Regions from separate parts of the Shewanella sp. FJAT-51649 genome, predicted to be linked through region 1. Evidence: predicted binding sites of a transcription regulator. Region 1 holds the regulator's gene; each other region holds the start of a gene.
The links. The regulator ArgR, encoded in region 1, controls arginine synthesis, uptake and breakdown. The targets are predictions, from matches to a motif close to ANTGAATANNTATTCANT.

Region 1 (10,718 bases):
ACGAGGCGCTGAGCCGTGGTCATGAAGTGGTTGCCTTAGTGCGTGACCCAAGTAAGCTTGGCGAAACAGCAGCAGAAGTGCGTAGTGTTGACCTGACTCAGCCATTGGAAGCCGACACATTTGCGGGTGTCGATTTAGTGATTGCCGCAGTGGGTGCGCGCGCCGAGCAGAATCACGGCTTAGTGGCAAAAACGGTCAATAATCTATTAGCCGTGTTGCCACAGGCAAAAGTGCCACGTCTACTTTGGGTCGGTGGTGCGGGGAGTTTAGAAGTGGCACCGGGAGTGACCTTGGTTTCAAGTCCAGACTTCCCGCCTGCCTATAAGGATGAAGCCTTGGCTCAAGGTGAGGCATTGAAGGCATTTCGCGCCGCCAATACTATGGTTAACTGGACTTTTGTCAGTCCAGCGGCAGAAATTTACCCAGGCGCCAGCGAAGGTCCTTACCGTTTAGGCGGCGATAGCTTCTTTACCGATACGAATGGTCAGAGCAAGATTTCAGTGGCCGACTACGCCAAAGCCATGCTCGATGAAGCGGAAAACGCGGCGCATCCTAATCAAAGGATCAGTGTGGCTTACTAAGGCTATAGACTCTGGTCGACGACTAATGTCGATGAGTTAAGGTCAATAAGCTAAGGTTTGTGAGCTCGGGGTGACGAGTCTTTGTTCCAAGCAAGCGTCATTCAAGCCAACAGATAGGTCTTATGCTGTAACGTAATCGGGACACTAGCCCTGAAATGAGGGCAATGTTGGACTGAAAAGCGTACAGATAAAAGAGAACAGGTCAGCAAGCTGACCTGTTTTTTTATTCTGCGTAGTTGAATAAAGATTTGATGGTTTCCAAGGTATCGGCGATATCTTGGATGCTGGATGGACAAATAAAGATAGTATCGTCTCCGGCAATGGTCCCCAAAATCCCTTCTGGCTTACCGATGGAATCCAATAAACGGGCAATTAATTGCGCGGCGCCAGGGCTGGTGCGAACGACAATCATGGCTTGGTTATGGTCAACATCGAGCACTAAGTTCTTTAACGGGCTGCCTGCGGTAGGCACGCCTAGTTCGGCGGGTAAGCAATAAACCATCTCCTGCTTAGCGTTACGGGTGCGTACTGCACCGAACTTGCTGAGCATCCGAGACACTTTCGATTGGTTAATATTGCTAAAGCCTTCTGCTTGTAAAGCGGCGACAATTTCACTCTGGGAGCCAAAGCGCTCCTCTTTTAAAATCGCCTTAAAAATTCTAACAAGGTCATCCTGATTCTTGGTCGTTTGCATAGTCTTATTCTTTATTCAAAAAAACAGGCGTATTTTGAATAGTTTTGGTCAAAGTGTCAACAAATAACCATTATGACTGAATAAAAATGCAATTCACGGATGGCTAGATAGCCGTGTTGTCGGTATTGATATTGAACTAGAGTAAATATTCAACATTGGAATGCTCAGTTTCGCTAAAACTTTGTCTCCACGACTAAGGGATAATTGAAATTAACGTGACATTCCAGTAATGTGACGCCAACGGAAATTAGATCCATGTCACACATATCCGAGAAATAACGGAGATAACTATGAAAGTTGCTGTACTTGGTGCTGCTGGTGGTATCGGCCAGGCTCTCGCCCTACTGTTAAAAACTCAATTACCTGCGGGTTCTAAACTGTCTCTATACGATATCGCACCGGTTACTCCGGGTGTTGCGGTTGACTTGAGCCACATCCCTACTGCGGTAGAAATCAAAGGTTTTGCTGGTGAAGATCCAACGCCTGCACTGGAAGGTGCTGACGTTGTTCTAATTTCTGCTGGTGTTGCGCGTAAGCCTGGTATGGATCGTTCAGATCTGTTCAACATCAACGCAGGTATCGTTCGTAACCTGATCGAAAAAGTGGCAGTAACTTGCCCTAAAGCCTTAGTGGGTATCATCACTAACCCAGTAAACACTACTGTTGCTATCGCAGCAGAAGTGTTGAAGAAAGCCGGTGTTTACGACAAGAACCGTCTGTTCGGTGTGACGACTCTGGACGTTATCCGTTCTGAAACTTTCATCGCTGAATTAAAAGGCTTAAACGTTGCTGACGTTAAAGTGAACGTCATCGGCGGCCACAGCGGCGTGACCATTCTGCCATTACTGTCTCAAGTTGAAGGCGTGACTTTCTCTGATGAAGAAGTCGCTTCTCTGACCAAGCGTATCCAAAACGCGGGTACTGAAGTGGTTGAAGCTAAAGCCGGTGGCGGAAGCGCGACTCTGTCTATGGGTCAAGCGGCTTGCCGTTTCGGTATGTCTCTGGTTCGTGGTCTGCAAGGCGAAGCTAACATCGTTGAATGTGCTTACGTTGACGGCGGCAGCGAGCACGCTGAATTCTTCGCTCAACCAGTGCTGTTAGGCAAAAACGGTATCGAAAAAGTACTGCCTTACGGTGAAGTGAGCGCATTCGAAGCTAACGCCCGTGATTCTATGTTAGATACGCTGAAAGGCGATATCAAACTAGGCGTTGATTTCGTTAAGTAATCTATCTGGATTATCAAAAAACGGAGCCTAATGGCTCCGTTTTTTATGCGCTAAAATTGAGCCCCTACTTGGGGCAAAACTACTTAGGCAGTTGGCATTGATTGTCACAGCGCGCCTTGCCCGTCAGTAAGTAAGAGATGCGGTATCTGTGCTTGGCGAACCTCAGGTAGCACCAGTCCGCAACGGGTTTAATGAGAGGCAACCGTAGCATCTGCACCCAAGGGCGCGTACCCGTTAATCCCCAAGCTTTGCAGGTGACATCGAGCCCAAGCAAAATCTCCCCCGTTGCCGTTTCACCATGAAGAATGGTGTTGGCATACTCTTTATCGATATAGCCGAATCGAGCGCCAAAATGCTCGGCATTAAGATCCACAAGTTCGATGCGATCATCGGGGTCACGCGCTTTAAGCTGACGCATTTCGGCGCGACATAAAGGGCAATTGCCGTCGTAAAAAATTCGCAGTTCCATAGGGCTTCCTCGATTAAGCTGGCCTCGAGTATACGCGGGCGCCATCATTTTAGATCTAAATCATGCAGCCTTTAATGCCTTTATGATTAGGCGCAAGACAATAAAGACAGTAACATTCTGCGTATTACACTGTTTTATTGATGATTTAGCTAACTAGATTTGCCCTGTATTGAACGCACAAGCCCGTACTCGGCAAATAACAGGATGGATATGACAGCTCCCATTATTATCACTGGCGTGGGTAAACGCATTGGCTACGCCCTTGCGAAACACTTGCTCGCCCAAGGGCACAAGGTGATTGGCACTTATCGCAGCCATTATCCCAGTATCGATGAGTTGCAGTCTTTAGGCGCGACCTTAATCCAATGCGATTTTTACGATAATGCGCAGCTCCAAACCCTGATTGAGCAATTGAGTCAATACCCCAAAATCCGCGCTATTATCCATAACGCTTCTGACTGGCTGCCAGACAACAGCCCAAGCCTTGCCGCCCATGAAGTCATGCAGCGGATGATGCAGGTGCATGCGAGCGTACCCTATCAAATGAACCTAGCCTTAGCCTCGCAGTTGCGTGCTGGGGGCGAGGGCGAGATTGGCGCCAGCGATATTATCCATTTCACCGATTATGTGGCCGAAAAGGGCAGTGCCAAGCACATGGCCTACGCGGCCAGCAAGGCGGCGCTGGATAACTTAACCTTATCCTTTGCGGCACAATTAGCGCCCGAGGTCAAAGTCAATGCGATTGCTCCGGCGATGATCCTCTTTAATCCGAGCGATGATGAAGCCTATCGGCAAAAGACCTTGGCTAAGGCTATCTTACCAAAAGAAGCAGGAAATCAAGAGATTATCGCATTGGTGGATTATCTGTTGGCGAGCCGCTACGTCACAGGTCGCTGCCACAATGTCGATGGTGGGCGGCATTTAAGGTAAAAAAGAATCTAGATTTTAGGTGCTAGCACCTTCTTTATTCAAAACTCCCATTCTCTACTTGGGGTGATAATAAAGGGTAAGGGCACATCCCAATACTCGCAGGGCAGGGCTGTCACTTGCTGGCAATCATGGGCGTAACCCATGGGCAGAGGTTTACCTTTGCTATGCCAATTGGCTAGCGTTCTGTCGTAATAGCCGCCGCCCATGCCCATACGATTGCCTTTGATATCAAAGGCAACCAGCGGGGTAATCACCACATCCAGTCGCTCAATTGGCATAACGCTACGCACATCCAACTTAGGCTCTAAAATACCAAATTGATTCGGCTGCATTGGCGAGTCGGCGTGGTAATGCAAAAACAATAATTGCCCCGCATTAAAGGGGTGGAGCCGTGGCAGATAGGTGTGAATGCCCTGCTGCCAAAGTGCTTCGATAAGCGGAGCAGTTGCTAGTTCGCCATCGTGGGTGAGATACAGCGCGACATGCTGGGCATTTAGTGCGCTCAGTTTTTCGAGCATTCGCCGACTGGCGGCAAAGCTTGCCTCTGCCTGCTGCTCTGTCGAAAGCGAGCGGCGAGCTAAGCGGATCTGTTTACGCAATTCGGCGCGGCTTAGAGTTGGGCTTAGCGATTGGGTATCAATTTCAGACTGAGTGCCGTGTGGCCCCTTGACTGTTGGGGCTGATGTGTTCGAGACAGGTGAAGTGATAGACATAAATAAGATGCTCCCCAGAATGCCGCTACCGGTGTAGCCCTTGAACCGTAGGTTCAAGGCGGGTAAATGATTACCTCCTAAGGCTTCTCGGTACGAGCCGAGCATGCTCAATGTCAGTAAAGCATTCACCCTGAGATCAAAATTATCGGCACAGGGACATTACCAGTTGGCCTGCACCCCAGGGAGCAAAAACGGTATTGAATCGCTAAAATCTTGGCTTAAAAAGTATAGGCCAGTTTAGCCATTCACTGTGCAACTCTTATCAGATAGATGGTGCTTGGCACCGAGTGGCACAGTCTAAATCTATTTGGTTGAACGCTCAACTAAGGCGTTTTCCAAGGTTGACTGCAATAGGCTGATGCGGTCATCCATTTGTTTCATATAGTGCTTATTCTTTTGCTTTTCTTGGTACAACTCGTGTCCAATATTCAGCGCCGCCATAATGGCAATTTCTTCGCGGCTTAAGCTATTAGTGCGATTTTTTAAGGTGGTTAGCTGTTGCTCAACCCCTTGCGCCACAACACGTAAGGCATCTTCCTGACCTTTCGGGCAGGCGATAGAGTAGGTGCGCCCTAGCAGGGTGATTTCAACTGCACTATTACTCATTCGAAGATGATCCTTTCGTTGGCGTCGATAGGGCGGACTATATAGGGCTGATATTAAAAGTGCAAGGTGAGGCGCCGATGGATTGCACATTCGCCGTTTTGTTTGCTGCTTGTGTGAGCAGTTGCCGGAATTTTTATCTTCGCCCCCAAGAATGCCGGATCAGAGTTGGTTCAAGTCTTTATCTCTGCTAGCATTGCTGCTGGAAAATTCTGATTGGAATCTGATATGGCGACCCCTCCTTCGTTACGCATCGACAGCTTAAAAATCGCCCTCGATGCGGCTGAAATTGGTCAGCATCCCGTGGAAGTGCACGGTGCCCTTGTGGGTTTAATCTGCGGTGGCGTAGAGCAAACTGGCGATCTGTGGATTAAACCTTTATTTGACCTGATGAATGATGGTCAGCCTTTACCGGCGCCTCTGCATCAATTGGTGTGTGAGCTATTCCAAGACTCTGTCGCCCGTTTAGGTGATTTTGAGTTTGGCTTTATGCCACTGCTTCCCGAAGAGGAAGAGCCGTTAAGTCAACGGGTTGAGGCCTTATCCCTGTGGACGCAAAGCTTTTTAACCGGCATCGCGATTATCCAGCCCAAGCTGAATAAAGCCTCGGCCGAAGTACGTGAAGTGATTAAAGATCTGGCCGAGATCGCTCAGGTCGAATTCGATGTGGCCGACGATGAAGAATCGGAAACGGCTTATATCGAGTTACTGGAATTTGTGCGTATCGCCGCCATTATGTGCTATTCCGAGTTTGGCCCAGAGCCAAGCCACGGTGAAGGCGACGATCCAGCGGTGATCCATTAATCACTAAAGAGAGAGGCGGAATCATTCCGCCTTTAATGAGTTTCAAATCTAACATCCTGATGGCGAAACGCTTTTAGCCATGCCATAGCTTGAATGAGAACCCCATGACGGTAGCAGAGCACATGGATAATTCAGTTCAAAATGTCGATATTGCCATTGTTGGTGGCGCCATGGCGGGGGCGACCCTGGCGCTGGCCTTAGCGCGTTTGTCTGGCACTGAAAAACCTTTATCTATTGCCTTAATCGAGGCGCATCTTCCCGATAACAGCCATCCCGGCTTTGACGCTCGCTCCATCGCCATTGCCCATGGTTCCATCTTCGAGTTATCCCGTTTAGGTTTATGGCCGAAACTGGCGCATTTAGGCACGGCGATTAAGGATATCCACGTATCCGATCGCGGCCATTTTGGCATGACGGAACTCAACGCCAGTCAGTTTCACTTAGATGCGCTGGGCCAAGTCGTCGAGCTTGAAAGGGTCGGCCAATTGCTGTTTAGCGAGCTGCACAAAACTCAGGTTAAGCTCTACTGCCCAGCAAAACTGTCAGAGTTAATTCCCGATATCGACAGCCACATGTTGGTGCTGGATTCCGGCGAGCGAATTTGTGCCAAGTTGGTGGTCGCCGCCGATGGTTTGCAGTCTAAGGTGCGCAGCAGTTTTAATCTGCCCATCACCCAAGTGGCGTTTGAGCAAACCGCGATTATCGCTAATCTGCAAATCGATAAGCCGCATCAGCACTGGGCCTACGAACGATTTACCGAGACAGGCCCCTTAGCGCTATTGCCGATGGCAGATAGCCAAGGCCAACCGCGTTTATCCCTCGTCTGGGCACTCGACGATAGCCGTGCCCAAGCGATGCTTACAGCGCCCAAGACCGAGTTTTTAGCTGCATTGCAGCAAGCCTTTGGCTATCGCGCCGGGCAGTTTATCGACGTTAGCGAGCGCCATGCTTATCCGTTAAACCTGTCCTACATGCCAAGGCCGATTCACCATAGATGCGTATTTATCGGCAATGCCTCCCAGACTCTGCACCCGATAGCGGGGCAAGGGTTTAACTTAGGGCTTAGGGATGTCATCAGCCTGCTTGATGTGCTGCAACGCGCGCTGGCGCAGGGTGAGGATATCGGCGGTGTCGCCGTCACCCATGGCTATTTGCAGGCCCGAGAGGCGGATAGAAACAGCACTATTCGCAATATTGAATTTTTAGTCCGTGGCTTCTCTAACCAATATTGGCCCTTGGCCCTTGGGCGTAATCTGGGATTGCGTCTGTTATCTTGGTTCCCGCCACTGAAAACCCCCGTCGCGCAGAAGGCGATGGGCTGGAAATAATCATTACTGGTATCGCAACGCGAAAAGGATGTACCCATGTTAAGTTCACAAGCCTATGACATTGCCATTGTGGGTGGCGGCATGGTGGGACTCGCCACCGCGATAGGATTGGCGCAGGCCAACTTGAATGTCGTCGTGATCGATGCCCAAAGCACTCAAGCCGTGAGCGGTGAGCCAAGGCTTAGGGTCAGCGCCATCAATAAGGCGAGCCAACGTTTGCTCGAGCACCTCGGCGCTTGGCACTATTTAGATGCCAGCCGCGCGACGCCCTATCAAAAAATGGCGGTATGGGATAAAGATGGCTTTGGTAAAATCGCCTTCGATGCCAGTAGCATCAGTGAACCTAGCCTTGGCGCCATTATCGAAAATGATGCCATCAGCTACGCCCTCGCCAAGCGTGCCAGTGAATTTGACAATATCTCCCATATCGAAAACCAACGCATAGAGCGTATCGCCTTTGGTGAACGTGAAGCTTGGTTGACCTTAGCCAATGGCACCGATGCCGAAATCGAAAGTGTTAGCGCCGCACTCGTGATTGCCGCCGATGGTGCTAATTCTTGGGTGCGCGAACAATGTAAGATCCCATTAACTTTCTGGGATTATGGTCACCATGCGATCGTGGCGACCATTCGCAGCGAAATGCCGCACCTTGCCACCGCCCGCCAAGTCTTTTTGCAGGACGGCCCGCTGGCCTTCTTGCCCTTATATGAAGAAAACCTCTGCTCCATTGTCTGGTCAGTGCCGCCAGAGCGCGCTAACGAGTTACTCGAGATGGCGCCAGAGCAGTTCGAGCGTAATCTCACCGCCGCCTTCGATGGCCGCCTCGGGATCTGTAAGCTTGAGAGTGAACGTCACGCCTTCCCACTGCGGATGCGCTACGCCCGCCATTTTGCCCGCCACCGTTTAGTGCTCGCGGGGGACGCTGCTCACACCATTCATCCATTAGCTGGCCAAGGGGTAAACCTAGGCTTCCTCGATGCCGCTAGCATTATCGAAGTCATCGGTGAGCTACACGATGCGGGTAAGGATATTGGCGATTATGCCCAGCTGCGCGCCCTTGAGCGTTGGCGCAAGGCCGATGCGATGGAGATGATTGCGGCGATGGAAGGTTTTAAGCGTTTGTTCGAGGGGAGCAATCCTCTTAAAAAAGCCATTCGCGATCTGGGACTCAACCTGGTTGATAATGTCGCTGGGCTGAAAACAGTGTTCATGCAACAGGCCATGGGCAATAAGTCCTCACTCCCCAAGTTATGTCGCTAGCCTCGGTTGCGCTAATGTAATCATAATTGCTGATAATATCAGCAATTTGGCTGCAGGCTGCGCAAATATCGCTTTCGTATGTAAAAAAATTACATGTTGAAGATGAGAAAATCTAATGACACTGGCTTCGGATTAGAAAAATCTCCTGTATACAAATTTGTGACGCAAGGTATAATTTCGCCGCATTTTAGACCCTAGTACTTATACCAATCACGATAAATATCTGATCAATTCAGAGCGAATCAGGCGTTGCAGTGACAGACGCATTGAGACCGAAAGAACCCCTTTCAAATTGATGCATCGTGGAAGTGAAATGCCGATTAGCCAGATATTTAGCCGGATTTGTATCACCCTACGCTAGGCAGAGACCTGAAAAAGGCCGCAAAAAAGGGATAACAATGGCTAATAAAACTGTTCTGTTTAACAAGCACTTAGAATCAAACGCTAAGATGGTCGACTTCCACGGTTGGGATATGCCCCTCAACTATGGTTCACAAATCGAAGAACACCACGCCGTGCGTCAAGACGCAGGTATGTTCGACGTGTCCCACATGACTGTGGTTGATGTGACCGGAACCGACGCTTGTGCATTCCTCCGTAAGTTGCTGGCAAACGATGTGGCCAAACTTAAAGTTCCTGGTAAAGCCTTATACGGCGGCATGTTAGATGACAATGCCGGCATCATCGACGACCTGATCACTTACTACCTGACCGACACTTTCTACCGTGTTGTCGTCAACAGCGCGACCCGCGAAAAAGACTTAGCGTGGATCGCCAAACAATCCCAAGGTTTTGATGTCACTGTGACTGAGCGTCCTGAGCTGGCGATGATCGCCGTTCAAGGTCCTAACGCTAAGGCCAAAGCCGCAGCCGTATTCAGTGCCGAGCAAAATGCCGCTATCGAAGGCATGAAACCTTTCTTCGGTAAGCAAACCGGTTCTCTGTTTATTGCCACCACAGGTTACACAGGTGAAGTGGGTTACGAGATCATCGTGCCAGAAACTGAAGCCGAAGCCCTGTGGCAAGCTCTGTTAGATCAAGGCGTTAAACCATGTGGTTTAGGCGCTCGCGATACATTACGTCTCGAAGCTGGTATGAACCTCTATGGCTTAGATATGGACGAAACCATCAACCCGCTGGCCGCCAACATGGGCTGGACCATCGCATGGGAGCCAACTGACCGTGACTTTATCGGTCGTCAGGCACTTGAAGCCCTGCGCGATGCGGGTACCGACAAATTAGTCGGTCTGGTGATGGAAGAAAAAGGCGTGTTACGCCATGATATGCCAGTATTTTTCACCGATGCAGCGGGTGTTGAGCAGCAAGGCGTGATCACTAGCGGTACTTTCTCGCCAACATTGGGCTATTCTATTGCGATGGCGCGTGTTCCTAACTCGATTGGGGATACGGCGGAAGTCGAAATGCGTAAAAAGCGCGTGGCTGTTAGAGTAGTAGCGCCAAACTTTGTGCGCAACGGTAAACAAGCATTTTAAAAAAACGGAACAAGGAACAAGAACAATGAGCAATATTCCGACAGAACTGAAATACGCCTCTTCACACGAATGGATCCGCAAGGAAGAAGACGGTAGCTACACTGTGGGTATCACTGAGCATGCTCAAGAGCTGTTAGGTGACATGGTTTTCGTTGAGCTGCCAGAAGTAGGCGACACTGTGACTGCAGGCGACGACTGTGCAGTGGCAGAATCAGTGAAAGCGGCTTCTGACATCTACGCGCCAATCTCTGGTGAAGTGATTGCCGTCAACGAAGCACTGGAAGATTCTCCAGAGCTCGTAAACAGCGACGCTTACGGCGAAGGCTGGTTCTTCCGCGTTATGCCTTCTGATGAATCAGAAGTTGACGCTCTGCTCGATGCAGAAGGTTACCAAGCTGTCATCGACGAGGAATAATCGTCGACGCTAACGAAGCCCCAAGGGGCTTCGTTTGTTTTAGCGCAAGTTTGACATAACAATAGCCCGTTTATCAGTACCCTACAGTTCTGAGCTACGGCAAATCTGGAACAAGGTTTATCATGACCAAGCAAACCCTCACTCAGTTAGAACAGCACGATTTATTCTTACGTCGCCATATCGGCCCGGATAGCAGCCAACA
Region 2 (10,718 bases), 2.1 Mb from region 1:
CAATCATATATATGCAATAGATGAGAATGAAATGATAGATGATTTTAAAAAATTATTGATGGATACACTGAAAAATAAGCCTAGTAACAAAGCACTTATGTTGTTTGATTTTTCAGCTAATGTACGTTCTACACTTGGTGTAAGTATGAATGACCATCTTGATGAGTTATCTGAAGCCGCAACACTACTTCAAGATGAAAAATATATAAGGTTTGAAGATGGTCGACAAGGTGGTCGTTTTGTCAGAGGTTTACACTTCGATGATTACTTTGATAAAAAAATAGAACAAAGTGTAGTGAATTTTAGTGTTGGTTCTGTAAGTGGTGGTAATGTTCAAATAGGAAATAATAACTCACTGGTCATCGAGCAAGGTTTAAAGTCATTAATTGACAAAATAGATAGTAAAGATATACCCGAGCCAGAAAAAGAAGTTGCAAAAAACTCATTGAAATCATTGTTGTCCAATCCAACGGTAGCGGCGATTCTGGGGGAGCGGCATCAGGAATACTATCATTACTTTAAGTTAAAAGGGCTAACAAAGTAGTAAACGCGGACAAAAAACTGTTGGCTGTTACGCTTCGCTTCACATTTTAGCCAACAATTTTTTGCCGGTTACAACGGCGTTATGCCTAAGGAGCTGTGATGAAGTTTTTAGCTGTCATAGCCATCTTGTTCTCTCTTCATGCGGAAGCTACTGAAGAGAAATTGCTGTGCGAACATAGAGAATTGCGTATTGAGCCAGATATGCAAATGAAGGAAAGTTTTTTCACTGAAAGTAATGCGGAGTCAGCTAAATCTGAATTAGAGAAGCTTGATTTAAGCAACAATGATTTGATGATTCAGTTCGCCATTGAAAACAACAGCCGAATTGTGCGTGGCTATAAACTGCGAGCCAGAGCTATCGAGTCCGACAATGAGGAAGATATCAAATCTTTCTGCGATTTCTATGTGTCTGAGGCTTTCTATCACGACTAAAGGCAAACAAGGCGCAGCAACACGCAACTTACAAACTGCCATAGTACTTGGCGTTAATCCATAGAAATATTTATCCGAAACTGACGGTTAGAGTTAAGGCTTTAACTCGGAAATTGTCCCAAAGCGTGCTGAGTAAGATTATGAAGTCTACAGGCTGTGACAATGCTAAACAGGTGAGCCATGGCGATTAGCGAGACGACCGTCCGCCCCACGGACGGGGCGGACGAGCATCCAAGGATGGACTCGCTGCGTGTCGGTGAGAGAATGCCATGGCTCAGCACTTAAAGAATTAAACGGCCAAGCTTTATCCTTCAGCAGTAGTATTCAGAAATTCTAAATGACTTTCTGTAAAACTGAGTTATATGGTGACAAGCGGAGTTTATACGCTTAAGTTCACTGCATAATCAAAAACTGTCTGTTTGTGTACGAATTCGTGTTTGAATCGGTATAAAAAAGGGGAGTCAGTTAAATCTGACTCCCCTTGATATTTAAGGTTATGTTGCGCTTAGAACAGCAGGTGAGCCACGCCGGCAATCACTGGCAGAGTGACTAAGGTGCGCAGTACGAACACGACGAATAGCTCAACAAAATTCACTGGGATCTTACTGCCAATCAGCAGTGCGCCTACTTCACTCATGTAAATCAGCTGGGTTACTGATAAGGCGGCAATCACAAAGCGGGTCATATCCGATTCGATAGAGCTGGCTAAAATCGACGGGATAAACATATCGGCAAAGCCAACAACGATAGTTTTAGAGGCTTCGGTGGCTTCTGGGATATGCAGCAGTTCCAGTAACGGAATAAACGGCATACCTAAGTAATTGAAAATAGGCGTATGCTCGGCGATGATCAGCGCCGTAGTACCAATGGCCATTACCACTGGGATAATGCCAAATACCATGTCGATAACGTTTTTAACGCCTTCATTTAAAACGGCTTTCACACCACCAGCACTGGCAGCTTTCTCGAGTGCTTTATCAAAGCCCCAAGAGAGAGCGCCGTGTCCAGCGGGGATCATCTCATCGTCGGGTTGACGTGGCGTATCGTCGATATAGTTATCTTTTTTCCACGACAGTGGTGGCAGCTTAGGCACAATCACGGCCGCCGCAAAACCCGCTAAACATACGGTTAGGTAGAAGGGCACAAACATTTGCTCCAACTTCACCTGAGAGATCACCACTAAGCTGAAGGTAATTGACACCGCCGAGAAGGTAGTACCGATAACCGCTGCTTCCCTTTGGGTGTAAAAACGCGCTTCGTATTGCTTGCTGGTCAGCAAAATCCCAACGCTACCATCACCTAACCAAGAGGCCATACAGTCGATGGCGCTGCGACCTGGCAGGTTAAACACGGGGCGCATTACCTTGGTCAGCAGGGTGCCAAATAGCTCTAATAGACCGAAGTTTAACAGCAGTGGCAGTAACATACCGGCGAAGATAAACACCGAGAAGAGTACGGGTAATAGGTCGTTCAGTACTAAGGCGCCAGTGCTTGAAGAGTTGATGGCTTCGGGGCCAATGCCAAAGTAGGTCAGCACGATAAAGACGGCGCCGACGACACGCGTTGCAAGCCAGAGCGGGCTGATGTTGAGTAAACCATTGAGGAAGTGATTGTTCAGCACAAACTTAGGTTTGAGTAACTTAGTCAACACAGAGGCCAAGGCCATGGCGACAACAATCACAGTCACGATTAAGGTTAAAACATCGCTTAACACGCTTTGCAGTGCTTTAGAGATGATTGCGATGGGAATAGTAATCGCATCGTTGTAGCTGATAGGGGTCATAAACAGCAGCAGACCGATCAGCGAAGGGACGATAAAGGTGAGTATCGTCTTAATGTTGCGGTTTTTATGTTCAGTAGCCAATGGTGTACACCTTAAAAGTACGAGTCGCACAAATAAACTTGAACAAATTGCCCCTCAAAGCCGCATGTTAGGCGGATGTTGGGTGCATTTTCATTCAACTCAAAATCGAGAAGGGGGAAGATTACTCGCTTAGCGGCGCTATGTAAAACGATTCGGAAATTTGTTTGAGATAAGCAGCAAAATAGCATAGTTATTTGGGCTATTCCTGAATGCTTATCTTAGTGGATGTTTAGCGTAAGCTAGATGTTTTGATAACTAAATCATGCAATTAAATATTGGTGTTGCAGCGGATTTATCGAGTTGTTTTATTCTTGGTGTTGTTAGCGGCGATGGGGGGATTTTGTACAAAATTTTCCCTTAGATTCTTCGAATATTCCGCTTTTGCGGTTTTTTATCCGTTAATGGCAATAGCGCTCTAGTTGCTCACCACGCAATGTGAAGCAGTTAACGCGAATTGTAACCGCGAGGTTATCGCCGATAATAAGTTCATCGTTGCTGAATGATTTGTGCATTTTTATGCGGTTTTGAGTCGGTATTTGCATATTTTAAATTGAATATTGACTAATGGCGGGCGCTGCGCGCGAGTGACTAAATAAGCGTAAATAGTGGTGAAATAAAATATTTCTCCTAAAGAGGATGAACGCCGCTTTAATTCTTTTCAATTCCATGTAAGTTAGTACTACTTTTGTTTAGCTAAATTATCCATGACTGTTACAAAAATGAATGTCGCGACAAGAGGTTTTTCGCTCGCCACTAAGTTTGGTTTTCTTGGTATTTTTGGATTATTGCTCGGGATAGGCGTGGCGGTGTTAGGCTTCGATCAGACCGAGACTCGAGCCTTCAACTTTTTGAATCATACCTTGAGTGAATTGGGAACCTATGGGCATTCCGCTCTTGCAGTGGTGCTCAATGGCGGCTTGTTTTTTGGCAGTTTAAGCATTGTTTTCTACTGCCTTTCATCCTTACAAACCGTAAGTGGTTTTTGGGGCTATCCCTTTTACTGCGCGCTGGCGCTGACGTTTTTAGCCTTGGCCTGCGTGGGTTTGTTTCCGGTCAATGTGTATCACCTGCATATCCTCGCCCTGAAATGGTTTTTCTACTTCGGCAGTTCGAGTGCCATCTGTTATCTGCTGTGGGCTGGCCTTAATTCACAAAGGCGACAACCTTGGACGCTATTGTTAGCGCTGGTGGTGTTGCTGAGTATGATGACCTTTCTCTACGCGCCCTTATTAGAGCTAGGTTTAACCGAGGGGGACAGGCCTTTCTATCAAGAGATGGTGTTGCAACTGCCTAGGCCCGATTTGTGGTGGCCAGCATTGTTGGAGTGGATTGCGCTTGGGAGTTTATTAAGTTGGACGGCAGCGCTACTGCTCATCCCACAATCACTCGCTCAGGAGCAAGCTCCCGAGTGAGTGATTTAGCTGATAGCCCATAATGCTATCAGCTCATGTATTTCAGTAGCTTAAGTATTTCAGCAGCTTAAGGATTTCAGTCCCGCTTCGCCAAACCAGTAACCGTTACAGTGCTCATCGCTAAGAGGGTACTGAGCGTCAGTTGCCCCAGTCTTTAACGCCTCGACCAGCGCATCGGCCTTAGTGATACAGGCTAAGCTGCTGGGCGAAACCCGAAACACATCGACGCCCATCTTTATCATTTCATTGATTTCGCTGCGTAAATCGACACAGCTGGCCGACTGGGTTTGGATGCCGTTTAACCTAAGTAAGGGCTGCGCCTCTTGCGTCTGTGCCAGTAAACCCTTGCTGTATTGGCGGCAAACGGTTTCGCAGCTGTCCTTCGACAAGTGTTGATGCCTCGCGGTAAAGCAGCGCGCCGAGTGGGCGAGTGGCAAGTAGCCATGGCCGAGTACTTCAACTTCGAACGCGGGCTTGTTCTCTATCACTTGGCTTAGCCAAGTCTTCGACAGTTCAACTGGCATCACAAAGCGCTGCATACCGAAACGCTGCAAAATATCTAAACTGGCTCGGTTGTAGTTGTTGATGCTGGCGCCGCAGACAAAGGGCAGCTTGTGCTCCTTGGCGAGATACACGGCCGCCATGTCGTTGGCCTCAATGCTAAATTCGCCATTGTCGACTTGACGTTTAAGCTCTGTGTATTCAGAGGGCGCTTCGATAAGGGCGAGCGTTGACAGCACCACTTCTTTACCCGCAGATTTAAGCATTTTCGCCAGTTCGAGATAGTCGCCAAACTTGAGTTCGCGTCGACGGCTACAAACGGCTTCACCCAGATAAACTAACGGGATCTGACTGTTGGCCACCTGCTGGTAAAAGTCGATGACCTGTTGTTTTTCCCAGCAATAGAGCAATGGGCCGAGGGAAATTTTCATAATCGTTTCTTCTTCGTGGTTATCGCTAGGGCTATTGCCAGTCACGCTCGTAGGCGCCTAAGGTGGTAATTTGGCCTTCGGAGACTTTCGCGAGGGCTTGCTCCCAATGGGCCTGCGTCTGGAATTTATCTGGCTGATTAAGATAAGTATCAATCGCTTGACGCCACACCTTGGTCACTTGCTCCACATAGGCTGGGCTGCGCTGACGCCCCTCAATCTTAAGTGACACTATGCCCGCCTTGGCAAGCTCTGGCAGCAAGCTAAGGGTATTTAAACTGGTGGGGGACTCGAGCAGATATTGCGGTTTATCATCGTCTTGGGTGAGATAACGGCCCTTACAGACGACTGGGTAGCCCATTTGCTCATCGAGCCCTGATTTATCAATTAAGACTTCGTTGAGGCGAGTCAGCCTGTCTTGGCCCTGTTCCTGCCAGCGCACGTGTTTCGCCGGGGAGCAAGAACCGCCAGTGTTTGGCGATTGGCCAGTAACATAGGATGATAAGTGGCAGCGGCCTTCGGCCATGATGCACAGACTACCAAAGGCAAAGACCTCTAAATCGACTGGGCTGACCTTAGCTAAATCGCGCACTTGTTTCATCGACAGCACTCTGGGTAACACCACCCGCGCGATATTAAAAGCCTCTTTATAAAAGCTCAGTGCGCCCAAGTTGGTGGCGCTGGCCTGTACCGATAAATGCAGCGGAATTTGCGGATATTGCCTATGGGCATAGTCGAGTAGCGACAGATCGGCGACGATTAAGGCATCGACGCCAATGCTGGCCGCCAAGTCGATGGCTTGATACCAGCGGTGTTCCTCATTCGGCTTAGGAAAGGTATTCAAGGTGAGGAAGATTTTCTTGCCCCGCTGTTGGGTCAGTTCGGCGGCTTCCTGTAATTTTGCGGGGGTGAAGTTTAAGCCCGCGAATGAACGTGCATTGGTATCATCCTTTAACCCAAGGTAGACAGCATCGGCTCCGGCCTGCAGCGCCGACTTTAGCGAGGCCAGGTTTCCTGCTGGACACAACAACTCCATAATGGTGCTCCCGATAAAATAACAGGGGCAGAGTGTAGGGAAGATTGATTGGCGGTGAATTGATTTAAAACAGGTTTAAGATCATAAAATCTCGGTAAACTGGGAGATATAGTGTTTTTTATCCTTAGGTAACTGATTATGTCCGCTGTTTTTTCAGCAAACCTCGCAAAACAACTGCTTGAACTCACCCCAAAGCTGATCCGCTTACCACTCTCCAAAGTGCCCTTTAGCCTCAAGGCCAAGGTGCTTAGCCAACTCCTAACGCAGCTGCTGGCGCCGCAGGCCGAAGACGGCGAGTTAGCATTCTTGGCCGGTAAGTGGGTTGCGATTCGAGTCGAAGATTTAAATCTGTTTTTTGAAGTGAGTTTCGATGGTTGCTGGCAGGTGCGTGAGCTGACCGATGCCCAGGTCAGCTTTAGTGCCAATTCTGCCGAGCTATTATTGGTCGCCGCGGCAAAAGAAGATCCTGATACGCTGTTTTTCCAACGCAAACTGAGCATCGAAGGCGATACCGAGTTAGGGCTTGAGGTGAAAAACCTGCTGCTGAGTATCGAATTTGCCAGCCTGCCGACACCCATTCGCTTAAGCGTTGAAAAGCTGGCCGATGCCATTGTGCGTTTGCAGCTTGAGGCAAAACCGACGGTGATTTTGGCTAAATCCCCAAGCTTGAGTTGATGCTATCTTGGCTGTAACCAACCGATAAAAAAGCCCCGCTTAGATTGCGGGGCTTTTTGTTTAGCTAGGACGCCATACTCACTCAAATTTTTTGCGTGAGTATGGCGAATTTGACCAACAGCTCGTCGTGGGACTCGACGCGGTTAGGGTCTGGGTCAATACAATCAATCGGACAGACGGAGACGCAGGTCGGCTTATCGTAATGGCCTACGCATTCGGTGCAGCGGTCTGGGTCGATTTCATAGATTTCTTCCCCCATGGTGATGGCTTGATTCGGACATTCAGGTTCACACATGTCGCAATTGATGCAGCTGTCGTCGATCAGTAATGCCATGCCTTAGCCTGCTTCGTGTGGGTTGCGGGTATCCTGACCTTGAGGCAGGTTACGCAGTAAAATGCCGTGGTTCAGATCAACCTCTTTCGGCACGGGCAAGTAAACGGTATGGCCAGAACCTAATCCCGCTTCAACCGATTCGGCTTTGCGGTTCTCGAGTTGTTCGATGGTGAGGCTGATATTGCCCTGTGGCGTCATTAATTCAACGCTATCGCCGACAGAGAATTTGTTCTTCACTTCGATTTCGGCAAGGCCTGCCAGATTACGTTTACCGGTTAATTCACCCACAAACTGTTGGGTGTCGCTGACCGAGTAGCCATAGTCGTAGTTTTGATATTCATCATGTACGTGGCGACGTAAGAAACCTTCGGTGTAGCCGCGGTGCGCTAAGCCTTCGAGTTGGTTCATCAAGCTGCGGTCGAAGCTCTTACCTGAGGCGGCATCATCGATGGCTTGACGGTATAGCTGGGCAGTACGGGCCACATAGTAGAACGACTTAGTACGGCCTTCGATCTTCAGCGAATCGATGCCCATTTTCGCCAAACGCTCAACGTGTTGGATTGCACGTAAATCCTTAGAGTTCATGATATAAGTGCCATGCTCATCTTCAAACGCTGGCATATATTCGCCGGGGCGATTAGCTTCTTGTAGAAGGAAGATTTGGTCGGTCGCAGGACCCGTGCCTAAGGTTGGCGTTTCGATTTGCACCGCATTTGGGGTGGCAATGATATCGCCCGAGTCAGTTTGCTGCGCTTCGTGCACATCGTATTTCCAGCGGCAGGCGTTAGTGCAAGTACCTTGGTTTGGATCGCGCTTATTGATATAACCCGACAGCAAACAACGGCCCGAGTAGGCCATACACAGGGCGCCGTGAACAAATACTTCTAACTCGATATCGGGGCAACGCTGACGGATTTCTTCGATTTCATCCAAGGATAATTCACGGGATAAAATCACCCGTTTAATGCCTTGGGTCTGCCAGAATTTGACCGACGCCCAGTTAATGGCGTTGGCTTGCACCGATAAATGCACCACCTGCTCAGGGAAAGCCTCACGCACCATCATGATTAGGCCTGGGTCTGACATGATCAGCGCATCGGGCTTCATCGCCACTACGGGCTCCATATCTTTAATATAGGTTTTGAGCTTAGCGTTGTGGGGAGCAATGTTACTCACCACATAAAGCTTTTTACCCAGCGCATGGGCTTCTTCGATACCTGTTGCGAGGTTTTCCATTTTAAAGTCGTTATTACGAACCCTAAGGCTGTATCTCGGCTGGCCGGCATACACGGCATCTGCACCATAGGCAAAGGCGTAACGCATGTTTTTCAGCGTCCCAGCGGGAGATAACAACTCAGGTTTAAACATAATGACTCTCGAATTGGTTGGTAGATAGAGGCGCAGTGCGCGGGGGCGGCATTTTACACAATCAAAGTAGGGTTATGCAAATCACCTCGTCTAAGATTAGGTATAGTTCGCATTTTACGAATATACCTAGAAGCCTTATGATGGCGCAGGTTCTTACCTCGGGGTGTATGGTTTGTTTGTGCTATCTAGCCGGATTTATTTTGATGGTTTTTAGTCGACAATGGCTTAAGCGTTAAAGCAATAAGTTGGCGCGTTTAAGATGAAATTGATAACAGTGTCATACAAATAATTAACGTCTGTTGCTTTTTTCTGCCCATCAAATGATAGCCAACTGATATACTCCAACTATTGAAGATTTATGTTTGCAGATTGATGGGAGCGAAGATGTCTACTGAACATCTACTGTTAGTCGGATTACTCAAAAAATTAAAAGATGATGCCTTAGTGTTGCCAACACTGCCCGAAGTGGCCATGCGAGTGCAGGAAGTGGTGAGTCGCTCCGATGCGAGCCTAAAGCAAGTGGGTGAAGTGATAGGTCAAGACGCCGCAATCTCGGCGCGTATCATTAAAGTGGCCAACAGTGCCTTATATAGCCGTGGTATTCCCGCCGAGAGTATTAGTAGCGCTGTGTCTCGAATTGGCCTCATCCAAATCAAGAGTATTGCGACCTCTGTCGCCATGGAGCAGCTATTTATTTCTACCAATGAAATGGTGTGGGAAGTGATGGATGAAGTGTGGCGCACTTCTATCGATGTGACAGCCGCAGCCTGCGCTATGTTGCAGATGTATAATAAGCGTCGTCCCGGTCAGCTCAATTTAGATACGTTAACATTGGCGGGATTAGTCCATAATATCGGTGCGTTACCAGTTTTGACCGAAGCCGAAGCCCATCCTGAGTTATTCACCAGTATTGATCAATTGCGCTCCTTAGTTCGTAAAATGCAGGGCCCACTAGGGCGCGCGGTATTGAAGAGTTGGGATTTTGCGCCAGAGGTGATGGAAGTGGTTGAGCGTTGGGCGGATTTACCTTATCTGCCTGACCATGTGACCTACTTAGACTTTATCCGTGCCGCGGCTTTCTACACTGGTGAGTTACGTGCCGGTGCCGATTTCGAGCAACGGATGGATGTCTTTGTTGGCCGTGGCTTACCCGTTTCGGCAAATGATTTAGCTAGTGATGAATTTATGGATAAATTCCATTCAATCAAAGAAAGTTACCAGTAGTCTTCAGGCCTAGAGGGAACCCCTGCTGCCCGATTTAGGGGCGTTGGGTGAATAAGCTTACGTGGTAAGATTGAGGCCTGAATATGATTATTTTGGGGTTTATCGGTTTAGCACTGGTTATCGTCTTGATAGCTGTGCTGTATATATTACTGGCAAGATACCAAGCGCTGCGATTACAGCAGCGATTTTTGGCGCAATTATGCCCGCAGCTCGATCAACAAAAGATAGAACGCCGTCCCCTCAATATTCCCATTGTGCCGCAGGAGTTTGCGCCGCTTTACCATTCCTTAAACGAGATGCTCGCGGCGCTGCCCGCTGGCATGGGCAAGGACAAACTCACAGGGCTAAATAATCGTGTCGGGCTTAAACGTTCACTCACCGCATTAATGCCCATCACCCAAGGCACTTTAGTGCTTATCGATATTTATCGCTTTCGCTATGTGAATGATCTCTTTGGCTTTGTGTTTGGCGATATTCTGCTTAAACAATTTGCCGACCGCCTAACTAGCTTAAGCCTTAAACCTAAATTGATAGCTCGCCTAAACGGTGATGAGTTTTTCCTCTATTACGAGCAAAGTCTGTCGGAAGAACAATTGCTGCATTTACGCGGCCGATTACAGGTGCCCTTTAAGATTAAAGATACTCCTGTCAGTGTGCGGATGCAGATTGGTTGCCTGCAACTTGCTAAGCACCATGCCGATGTTAGCAATATGCTCAGAAGGCTAGATCTTGCCCTTAAAAAAGCCCGAGCGACTCGCAGTGCTATTGCCTGTTATAGCGAGAATGATGATATCCGCCAATTGAGGGAGCTTAAGATTATCGACAGTCTCCCCAGTGGCTTACAGCGGAATCATCTGTATATGGTGTATCAGCCTAAGCAGGATATTCACACGGGGGCTTG
Region 3 (10,718 bases), 460 kb from region 1:
TGACCTTTACCGTCGAGCACGCCAGACACATCCGATAGCAGCACCAACTTGCCACCGACCAACTTAGCTAATACCGTCGCCGCTTGGTCGGCGTTCACGTTCAGCATTTGGCCATCGTCCATCATGGCAATCGAGCTACAAATCGGCATCCAGCCTTGGGACAGAATAAACTTGAGGTAAGTGGCGTCTTTAGGAGAAACCTCGCCCACTAAGCCTAAACGCTCGTCTTTGATCTTGGCCGATACTGTGTTGCCATCGGCTAAGCTCATGCCAACGCTCACAATCCCAGCCTTTGTCGCTGCGCCTTGGAGGATCTTGTTTGATGTTCCGGCCAGTGCACCGGCAATGATCGGCATTTGCTCCGGCGGGGTCACCCGCAGGCCTTCTAACTTGACGGTTTCCATGCCGTTTGCGGCTAATTGCTCGTCGACCAAACAGCCGCCGCCATGCACCATCAGCACTTGCTGGCCATTGGCGATCATTGCTGCCGCGGTATCCATTAAACGCGCCATCCCCATTTCACACTGCAGCAGGGCGCCGCCGACTTTAAGAACTAATACTGAGTTGTTAGTAGACATCTTGACGACTCTCTTAAATAAGGATGAACGGTTAAAGGTTAAAGTGAATCTTTATGCATTGCAGGGCTTGGCTCGCCGCGCCTTTCATCAAATTGTCGATGGCACTGGCAACCACTAAGTAGCCACTGTTCTCATCAAACTTCCAACCTAAGTGGCAATTCGGAGTCAGCACCACATCATCCACTTTCGGGAACTGGTTCTGTTTCACCGTTACCAGCGCAGCTTGGTCATACACACTGTATGCCGCAGCCACATCGGCGGTGGTAGTGCCTGGTTTTAGCTGTACCGTTATGGTCGCTAAAATGCCGCGCTTGAAGTTGCCAAGGTGCGGCGTGAAGATCACCTCTTGTCCCAGTTGAGTGGCAATTTCGGGTTGATGTCTGTGGCCTAATACGCCGTAGGGTGTGAGGCTCACTTCGCAAAAACTGGTATGCAGTTGCGCCTTACGACCCGCACCCGTCACACCGCTGACCGCATTGATCACTGGATAGGCTGACGACAGTAAATTCTTTAATGGTTTCAATGCTGTTAATGATGCTGTTGGGTAACAACCTGGCACAGCAATCATTTTAGTCGCGGCGACTTCTTTGGCATTCCACTCGGCTAGACCATAGACAGCCTTGGCCAACACTTCGGGATATTCATGCTCAAAACCGTACCACTTGGGGTACTGCGCCACATCGCTGAAACGATAGGCACCGCTCAAGTCAAACACGGCTAAACCTTGGTTATAGAACCAAGCCGCTAAATGCAAACTCACCGAGTGCTCGGTCGCTAACACTACGGCATCCGCCTCGGCGACGATCTTCGCCTTCGCCTCTTCAGTCAGTGGTGACAGCGCTAAGTCAATGTGGCAGTAGACAGGGTACAAATCTGCTAAAGCTCTACCTTTATCTAAACTATTTTCAGAGACATACAGACCTTGAATCGATAATTCAGACTCCGCATGGACTAAAGCTGTTAGTTGTGCGCCTGTGTAACCACTGGCACCGATAATGGCGATGTTTTTCATATGTATTTTTATAAACCGAATCAAAGAGACTTAAAGAATAGATGAATAGCGTACACGCACCAGCGTATATCTATGATGACAAGACTATCGTCGTAGGAAATTGTAATGGGTCGTTATTTTATTCACTGACGGCTTAACGCTATACATCATGATATTTACTCTACAGGTCACAAGGGGTGACTCATCTCAACTGCTGGCTAGACTACCACAAAGATCTATTTATGCAATATATGTGAATATATATTTTTATTAAATTTTGCCTTTTATCTGCATTCAAGCACGCTGAGCAAATAACACCATACTTCACTAACTGCTTAATAACTCAGTTATCTATGGATGAAAGACTGAAAAATCAGTCCTTTTTATTAACACCGAATACACATACCCGCAAAACCGAAAATGATGCAGTTCATATTCACTTCCACTAAACATAATAAAATATTGCGTTAGCTCGCATTTATATTGAATATTCCTCAACAATTATCGCGATTAGTTGCATATAAGATAAGCCAGTCGTATAAGTTATAAGTTCTGCTGTTGACCATTGCCCTCAGTGGTGGGTATTGTGCTAGCGGGCTATATACCCAAGCGACCTGAAGAGACGAGTTTCATCACCTACAGGTTATTTGGGTATATTGCGGATTTTTATATTTTTCAATTCGGAGTAACTATGGCAGGTAATGTGGCAGACAATGTGACCGACATGTATGCGTCGTTAAGATCGAACGTGAGTATGTTAGGGCAGATCCTGGGCGATACGATGCGCACCCACCTCGGCGATTCTTTCCTCGAGAAGGTTGAGCAAATTCGTAAACTCGCAAAAGACTCCCGCCGTGGCGATGAAGCAGCACGGGAGCAAATGCTAGAACTGCTCACCGCACTCCCCGATGAAGAGTTAGTGCCTTTTGCCAAAGCCTTCAACCAATTCCTCAACTTAGCAAACTTATCCGAACAATTTCATACTATTAGCCGTAACTGCGATGAACTGGTTTGCGTACCGGATCCGGTCGAACAGTTGCTTGGCCGCATGCTTAATGGCCGCATCGATCAAACCAAGATGTTGGATTGCTTAAAGACGCTGGATATCGACTTAGTCCTCACCGCGCATCCAACGGAAATCTCTCGCCGCACACTGATCCAAAAATATGCTGCGATTGTGGATTGCCTCGCCGAGCAAGAAAACAATCAACTGTCCGACAGAGAGCGCCGCCAAATTAATCTGCGTCTGCGCCAGTTAATCGCCCAAATCTGGCACACCAATGAAATTCGCCGTGAACGCCCAACACCAGTGGATGAAGCCCGCTGGGGGTTATCGACGATTGAAGAATCCCTCTGGCATGCTGTTCCCGACTTTTTAAGGCAACTCAACGATCAAGTACAAGATCGCACTGGCCAGCAATTGCCTATCGATATCGCGCCAGTACGCTTCTCAAGCTGGATGGGTGGCGATCGCGACGGCAACCCCTTTGTGACCGCTAAAGTCACCCAAGAAGTGCTAGATCGTAATCGCCATGCCGCCGCCCGTTTATTCCTCAAGGATATAGTGTTGCTGGTTGGCGAGTTATCGATGGAAGAAGCCAACAGCGAGCTGATGGCGTATACCAACAATAGCTGCGAACCCTATCGTTTTGTGCTGCGCTCACTAAGACAAAAACTGCGCGACACCATAGATTACTTAAACGCCCGCATCGAAGGCCACAATCCAGAAGTGGATAAATCGACGCTGATTTGGCAAGAAAGCGACCTGAAAGCGCCGCTAGAGATGCTGTACAAGAGTCTATGTGACTGCGGCATGCGTTTGATAGCTAACGGTTTACTACTCGACATTCTGCGCCGCCTCGCTTGTTTTGGCATCCATATGTTAAGGCTCGACATCCGCCAAGACGCCGGCCGTCACTGCGATGTCCTTGCAGAGTTAACCCGCTATCTAGGTATGGGTGACTTTAATCATTGGGATGAAACTGAAAAACAAGCCTTCTTACTGCGTGAACTCAGTAACCGTCGTCCGCTGATCCCAAGCAACTGGCAACCTTCCGCCGACGTAGCCGAAGTGCTTAACACTTGCCGCTTAATTGCTAAACATCCTGCTAAGGCCTTGGGCTCCTATGTGATCTCGATGGCGAGCAAGCCTTCAGATGTATTAACCGTATTATTACTGCTCAAAGAAACCGGCTGCACTCACCCTATGCGAGTTGTGCCGCTATTTGAAACCTTAAGCGACTTAAATAATGCCGCCGAGTGTATTACCGCACTGCTCGATATCGACTGGTATCGTGGTTACACCAAAGGCATGCAAGAGGTGATGATCGGCTATTCTGACTCGGCCAAAGACGCAGGTGTAATGGCAGCCGCTTGGGCACAATACCGTGCACAGGAACAGTTAGTCGCCGTCTGTAAACAGGCTGGCGTTAAGCTGACGCTGTTCCATGGTCGTGGTGGCAGTATTGGTCGCGGCGGCGGCCCTGCTCACAAAGCGATTCTGTCACAACCGCCCGGCTCAGTTGATGGTCGTATTCGCGTCACCGAGCAAGGTGAGATGATCCGCTTTAAGTTCGGCCTGCCTAAATTGGCGGTGCAAAGCTTAGCCCTGTACACCTCAGCAGTGTTAGAAGCGACCTTGCTTCCACCGCCCGAGCCTAAGCAGGAATGGCGCAATTGTATGGAGCGTATTGCTGAGGAGTCAGTGAGTGCTTACCGCGGTATTGTCCGTGAAGAGCCGGATTTTGTGCCTTATTTCCGTGCAGCCACACCGGAAGTTGAACTGGGCAAACTACCATTAGGCAGTCGCCCAGCCAAACGCCGTGTCGATGGCGGTATCGAGAGCTTACGTGCCATTCCTTGGATTTTTGCTTGGTCACAAAACCGCTTAATGTTGCCAGCATGGCTCGGCGCCGGTGAAGCATTACAGGCTGCCTGCCAACGTGGCGAAATGGGCTTACTACAAGATATGGAGCGCGAATGGCCTTTCTTTAGCACACGGATTTCCATGCTGGAGATGGTATACGCCAAGGCGGAACCTAACTTGGCGCGTTACTATGAAACCTGCTTAGTACCGACCAATCTACATCACTTAGGCGAAACTTTACGCCAGCGTTTAGATCTCGGCATTAAAGTGGTGCTGGAGCTAACTAAATCGGATACCTTAATGGCGCATACACCGTGGAATCGCGAATCAGTCAAACTGCGCAATCCCTATATCGATCCATTAAACTTCCTGCAGACCGAGTTATTGGCTCGTACCCGCAAGGAAACAACCGAAGCTCCCGCTTCCGAACACGTGCAACTCGCCTTAATGCTGACGATTGCCGGTGTCGCGGCGGGCATGAGAAACACAGGTTAATGAAAAAACTCACGCTTAGCCTTTGCATGGGATTATCTGTACTGCTTGGCGGCTGCGTCACGCAGTACAGTATCAGCGAGCATGAAATGGAGCAGTATCTCAGCAAAGAGATCCATTTTGAGGTGAAACAAGGTAATCAACTGGTGGGCGCGCAAGTGCGCATTAACGACATCAGTGTCAGACTCGGCGAAAAGCCTGACACTATGAGCGTAAGTGCGGCCACTCAAGTGTCCATCACTAATCCTATTTTTCCGTTGAAAGCGCAACTTTCAACCACCTTTGAGGCTAAGCCTTGGTATGACAGTGCCACCCACAGTGTCTACCTACGCCAGCTTGAATTGGTGAAAGTCGAATCAACGCCTAAGGATATCGAGAAAGCCATCAGTAGCGCAACGCCACAGGTTATGGGCTACTTAAGGCATTTCCTCGAGAATCAGCCCGTTTATGTACTCGATACGAAGGACAGTAATCAGGCGCTGATGGCGAAGATGACCGAGAGCATTCAAGTGGCTCCTGGCAAATTAGTCCTTAAATTCACTAAATAACGGCTTGTGCTGCCAACCATTCGCCATAAAAAATGCTCCCTCGGGAGCATTTTTGTTAATCCAGTTAGACTGACTAAACCCCGTTAGTCCGCAAAAGTTACTTGCTGAAACGCCCTATAGACTGGTAATCCACAATCACAGCTTCGGTGAGTAATTCACGTCTTAACATATCGTACGCCACCGCCGCACTTAAGCTACGCACTAAATCCCGTGAACGTCGCGGCAGTTTAATCATTTGGCTGTAAACGCCACTGCGGGTTGCCAAGGCAATTGCAACTGTCCCTACGGGCTTCTCTTCGGTTCCGCCATCAGGTCCCGCTATCCCACTGGTCGCTAAGGCAAAATCACTGTCTAAGATAGCACGCGCACCCTTGGCCATTTCTTCGACCGTGGGAATAGAAACAGCGCCGTGATCATCTAAGGTCGCCGGATTAACCCCTAACACTCGTACCTTAGATTCATTACTGTAAGTCACCAGACCATGTTGCAAATAGGAAGAACTGCCCGGGAAGTCCACTAACTGACTGGTAATCATACCACCCGTACAAGACTCGGCAACACTCAAGGTCAAGCCAGAATTCAGTAACTTAGTATGGATTTCCTCGGCAAGCGTTGCTTTATCTTCGGCGACAACCGCAGTACCCAACACCATTTTGATGTGCCCAGTCACTCGTGGTAGCAAAGCTATCGCCTTCTCACCGCGGGCAAAGATCTTGATTTCAATATGCGGCATGGAGGAGCGATAACCAATGGTAATCCCCTCAGGCAACTCCAATGGCTCAATTTTGTCGGCAAGGGAAGACTCGCCATGGCCTATGGTCAGCAACTTCTTCAATGCCACCTTAGCGTCGAGGTCAAACTCTTCACGGATAAAAGGAATAAATTGCTCCTTTACCATATGCTTGAGTTCAAATGGCACGCCAGGGGTGAAGAACAACCAGGCCCGATTCAACTTCACTCTAAATCCACAGGCCGTGCCGACGGGGTTATCCACCATCACTGCGGACTCAGGCAACATCGCCTGCTTCAAATTACTGACGGGCATCTCACGGTTATTGCGTGTAAACCAATCTTCTAAATGCTGACGCCATTCGCGATTCTCAACCAGAGACTCTCCCTTAGCCTTAGCCATTGCTTCGGCAGACATATCATCACTGGTAGGCCCCAAGCCGCCATTTACTAAGATGACATCGGCATGCAAGCTACGCTCTTGGAAAACCGCAATTAAATCCTCGAGGCGATCCCCCACAGTCACTCGTCGTTGGATCTCAATGCCATGTTCCATCATAGTGCTGGCAAACCAGGCCGCGTTAGTATCAACAATCTGACCCGACAGCACCTCTTCCCCAGTACAAATCATCTCTAACTTCATCATAGATCCTTAGCTACCCCAATAAATTACTGCATAAGGTAAGTAACCTCTGAAGTAATAGCAAGAGCCGCTATCGGCTGGTAGGGTTCCGTAGTGTGAAGAAAATAAGGCTGTAAGTCGCGATTTAGCGAACATTAGGAGTGTGCGAGTTAAAGAGGCTGAAAATTGGAATGAATGATTTCAAAATCACAATCTAAAAATGGCAAACGCCAAAAACAAAAAGCCAGCTTATTCAGCTGGCTTCATGCTCTCTTCACGAGAAAATTAGGCGCTTGGCGATGACCTACTCTCACATGGGGAGACCCCACACTACCATCGGCGCGATTGCGTTTCACTTCTGAGTTCGGGATGGGATCAGGTGGGACCACAATGCTATTGTCACCAAGCAAATTTGTTATTTACTACCCGTCTTATCTCATGCAGACAGTAAATTAAATTCGGAAAGCTGGTTTGAGTTGCACTTCTTAAGTGTTTGTATTCAAGCTAAGTACTCTTAGCAAAACCCATCTGGGTTGTATGGTTAAGCCTCTCGAGTCATTAGTATCAGTTAGCTCAACGCCTCACAACGCTTACACACCTGACCTATCAACGTCCTAGTCTCGAACGGCTCTTTAGTGGACTTATAGTCCAAGGGATGACTCATCTTGGGGCTCGCTTCCCGCTTAGATGCTTTCAGCGGTTATCGATTCCGAACATAGCTACCGGGCAATGCCATTGGCATGACAACCCGAACACCAGCGGTTCGTTCACTCCGGTCCTCTCGTACTAGGAGCAACTCCCCTCAATCATCCAACGCCCACGGCAGATAGGGACCGAACTGTCTCACGACGTTCTGAACCCAGCTCGCGTACCACTTTAAATGGCGAACAGCCATACCCTTGGGACCGACTTCAGCCCCAGGATGTGATGAGCCGACATCGAGGTGCCAAACACCGCCGTCGATATGAACTCTTGGGCGGTATCAGCCTGTTATCCCCGGAGTACCTTTTATCCGTTGAGCGATGGCCCTTCCATTCAGAACCACCGGATCACTATGACCTACTTTCGTACCTGCTCGACGTGTCTGTCTCGCAGTTAAGCTGGCTTATGCCATTGCACTAACCGTACGATGTCCGACCGTACTTAGCCAACCTTCGTGCTCCTCCGTTACTCTTTGGGAGGAGACCGCCCCAGTCAAACTACCCACCAGGCACTGTCCTTAACCCCGATTAGGGGCCCAAGTTAGAACATCAACACTACAAGGGTGGTATTTCAAGGACGACTCCATCAGAACTAGCGTTCCAACTTCAAAGTCTCCCACCTATCCTACACATGTAGGGTCAATGTTCAGTGCCAAGCTATAGTAAAGGTTCACGGGGTCTTTCCGTCTAGCCGCGGGTATACGGCATCTTCACCGCAATTTCAACTTCACTGAGTCTCGGCTGGAGACAGCGTGGCCATCATTACGCCATTCGTGCAGGTCGGAACTTACCCGACAAGGAATTTCGCTACCTTAGGACCGTTATAGTTACGGCCGCCGTTTACCGGGGCTTCGATCATGAGCTTCTCTTGCGATAACCCAATCAATTAACCTTCCGGCACCGGGCAGGCGTCACACCGTATACGTCATCTTGCGATTTTGCACAGTGCTGTGTTTTTGATAAACAGTTGCAGCCACCTGGTATCTGCGACTGCCGTCAGCTTAGGGAGCAAGTCCCATCACCAACAGCAGCGTACCTTCTCCCGAAGTTACGGTACCATTTTGCCTAGTTCCTTCAGCCGAGTTCTCTCAAGCGCCTTGGTATTCTCTACCCGACCACCTGTGTCGGTTTGGGGTACGATTCCCGCTAACCTGAAGCTTAGAAGATTTTCCTGGAAGCATGGCATCAACTACTTCATCCCCTTGGGGACTCGTCATCAGCTCTCAGTGTATAGTGACCCGGATTTGCCTAAGTCACCCACCTACCACCTTAAACGCGGACTACCAACGCCGCGCTAGCCTAGCCTTCTCCGTCTCTCCATCGCAGTTAGCGGAAGTACAGAAATATTAATCTGTTTCCCATCGACTACGCCTTTCGGCCTCGCCTTAGGGGTCGACTCACCCTGCCCCGATTAACGTTGGACAGGAACCCTTGGTCTTTCGGCGAGGGGGTTTTTCACCCCCTTTATCGTTACTCATGTCAGCATTCGCACTTCTGATACCTCCAGCGTGGGTTACCCCTTCACCTTCAACGGCTTACAGAACGCTCCTCTACCGCGCAACCCTAAAGGATTGCACCCGTAGCTTCGGTGGTATGTTTAGCCCCGTTACATCTTCCGCGCAGGCCGACTCGACTAGTGAGCTATTACGCTTTCTTTAAATGATGGCTGCTTCTAAGCCAACATCCTAGCTGTCTAAGCCTTCCCACATCGTTTCCCACTTAACATACACTTTGGGACCTTAGCTGACGGTCTGGGTTGTTTCCCTTTTGACGACGGACGTTAGCACCCGCCGTCTGTCTCCCGGATAGCACTCTTTGGTATTCGGAGTTTGCAAAGGGTTGGTAAGTCGGGATGACCCCCTAGCCTTAACAGTGCTCTACCCCCAAAGGTGTTCGTCCGAGGCGCTACCTAAATAGCTTTCGAGGAGAACCAGATATCTCCCGGTTTGATTGGCCTTTCACCCCCAGCCACAAGTCATCCGCTAATTTTTCAACATTAGTCGGTTCGGTCCTCCAGTTGATGTTACTCAACCTTCAACCTGCCCATGGCTAGATCACCGGGTTTCGGGTCTACGCCTTGCAACTAAACGCGCAGTTAACACTCGGTTTCCCTACGGCTCCGCTATTCGCTTAACCTCGCTACAAAACGTAAGTCGCTGACCCATTATACAAAAGGTACGCAGTCACGGTCTCAAGAACCGCTCCCACTGCTTGTACGTATACGGTTTCAGGTTCTATTTCACTCCCCTCACAGGGGTTCTTTTCGCCTTTCCCTCACGGTACTGGTTCACTATCGGTCAGTCAGGAGTATTTAGCCTTGGAGGATGGTCCCCCCATATTCAAACAGGATATCACGTGTCCCGCCTTACTCGTTTTCATCAAAGGTTAGTTTTCGTGTACGGGGCTATCACCCTGTGCCGCTGGACTTTCCAGACCATTCCACTAACACCCCTCTGACTTAAGGGCTAATCCCCGTTCGCTCGCCGCTACTAGGGGAATCTCGGTTGATTTCTTTTCCTAAGGGTACTTAGATGTTTCAGTTCCCCTCGTTTGCCTCGCAACGCTATGTATTCACGTTACGATAACAGCTTATGCTGCTGGGTTCCCCCATTCGGACATCGTTAGCTCAAATGCTTGTTACTAGCTCGCCAACGCTTTTCGCAAGTTACTACGTCCTTCATCGCCTCTGACTGCCAAGGCATCCACCGTATACGCTTAGTCGCTTAACCATACAACCCAAATGAGTTTCACTCACCTAGGTCGTTGCGACCAGCTGGTTTTACTTGTCTCATTTCCGACCAAGGAAATGGACTCGCCTTAGACTTGAATATTCAAGACACTTAAAAAGTGTTTTAAGAACTCAATTTTTTCGTATTAACACAACGACAGACATCATTGCATTAATTACTATCAGCTTTCCAAATTGTTAAAGAACAATGCTTACCGGCAAGCGGTGCATTTCGCTCTCCCTCCTCTTTCGAGAAGTTCAACAAGCCATCTGTGTGAACACTCAACAAACATCGAGTTAGTCGTATAGGTAAGGAGGTGATCCAGCCCCAGGTTCCCCTAGGGCTACCTTGTTACGACTTCACCCCAGTCATGAACCACAAAGTGGTGAGCGCCCTCCCGAAGGTTAAGCTACCCACTTCTTTTGCAGCCCACTCCCATGGTGTGACGGGCGGTGTGTACAA

Region 2: a site for ArgR is predicted at 2,921-2,938, ahead of K0H59_RS05735 (YjiH family protein). Genes of this name have one in related genera too.
Region 3: a site for ArgR is predicted at 1,822-1,839, ahead of argC (N-acetyl-gamma-glutamyl-phosphate reductase). Genes of this name have one in related genera too.

Annotation. Positions count from the first base shown of each region.
Region 1 is NZ_CP080411.1:4,031,975-4,042,692, reverse strand. It holds gene K0H59_RS17715 (NAD(P)-dependent oxidoreductase) at 1-581, shown strand, start outside; gene argR (transcriptional regulator ArgR) at 805-1,275, opposite strand; gene mdh (malate dehydrogenase) at 1,566-2,501, shown strand; gene K0H59_RS17700 (thiol-disulfide oxidoreductase DCC family protein) at 2,581-2,970, opposite strand; gene folM (dihydromonapterin reductase) at 3,181-3,900, shown strand; gene K0H59_RS17690 (5-formyltetrahydrofolate cyclo-ligase) at 3,939-4,613, opposite strand; RNA gene ssrS (6S RNA) at 4,621-4,801, opposite strand; gene K0H59_RS17680 (cell division protein ZapA) at 4,917-5,219, opposite strand; gene K0H59_RS17675 (UPF0149 family protein) at 5,445-6,020, shown strand; gene ubiH (2-octaprenyl-6-methoxyphenyl hydroxylase) at 6,125-7,348, shown strand; gene K0H59_RS17665 (FAD-dependent oxidoreductase) at 7,385-8,608, shown strand; gene gcvT (glycine cleavage system aminomethyltransferase GcvT) at 9,007-10,101, shown strand; gene gcvH (glycine cleavage system protein GcvH) at 10,127-10,516, shown strand; gene gcvP (aminomethyl-transferring glycine dehydrogenase) at 10,639-10,718, shown strand, end outside.
Region 2 is NZ_CP080411.1:1,268,204-1,278,921, forward strand. It holds gene K0H59_RS05725 (hypothetical protein) at 1-544, shown strand, start outside; gene K0H59_RS05730 (hypothetical protein) at 643-975, shown strand; gene K0H59_RS05735 (YjiH family protein) at 1,481-2,839, opposite strand; gene K0H59_RS05740 (hypothetical protein) at 3,544-4,251, shown strand; gene K0H59_RS05745 (U32 family peptidase) at 4,311-5,183, opposite strand; gene K0H59_RS05750 (peptidase U32 family protein) at 5,215-6,216, opposite strand; gene K0H59_RS05755 (SCP2 domain-containing protein) at 6,355-6,891, shown strand; gene K0H59_RS05760 (YfhL family 4Fe-4S dicluster ferredoxin) at 6,974-7,225, opposite strand; gene yegQ (tRNA 5-hydroxyuridine modification protein YegQ) at 7,229-8,593, opposite strand; gene K0H59_RS05770 (HDOD domain-containing protein) at 8,978-9,817, shown strand; gene K0H59_RS05775 (bifunctional diguanylate cyclase/phosphodiesterase) at 9,901-10,718, shown strand, end outside.
Region 3 is NZ_CP080411.1:4,491,529-4,502,246, forward strand. It holds gene argB (acetylglutamate kinase) at 1-578, opposite strand, end outside; gene argC (N-acetyl-gamma-glutamyl-phosphate reductase) at 610-1,590, opposite strand; gene ppc (phosphoenolpyruvate carboxylase) at 2,261-4,930, shown strand; gene K0H59_RS19690 (DUF1439 domain-containing protein) at 4,930-5,475, shown strand; gene K0H59_RS19695 (CinA family nicotinamide mononucleotide deamidase-related protein) at 5,573-6,847, opposite strand; rRNA gene rrf (5S ribosomal RNA) at 7,118-7,233, opposite strand; rRNA gene K0H59_RS19705 (23S ribosomal RNA) at 7,364-10,256, opposite strand; rRNA gene K0H59_RS19710 (16S ribosomal RNA) at 10,566-10,718, opposite strand, start outside.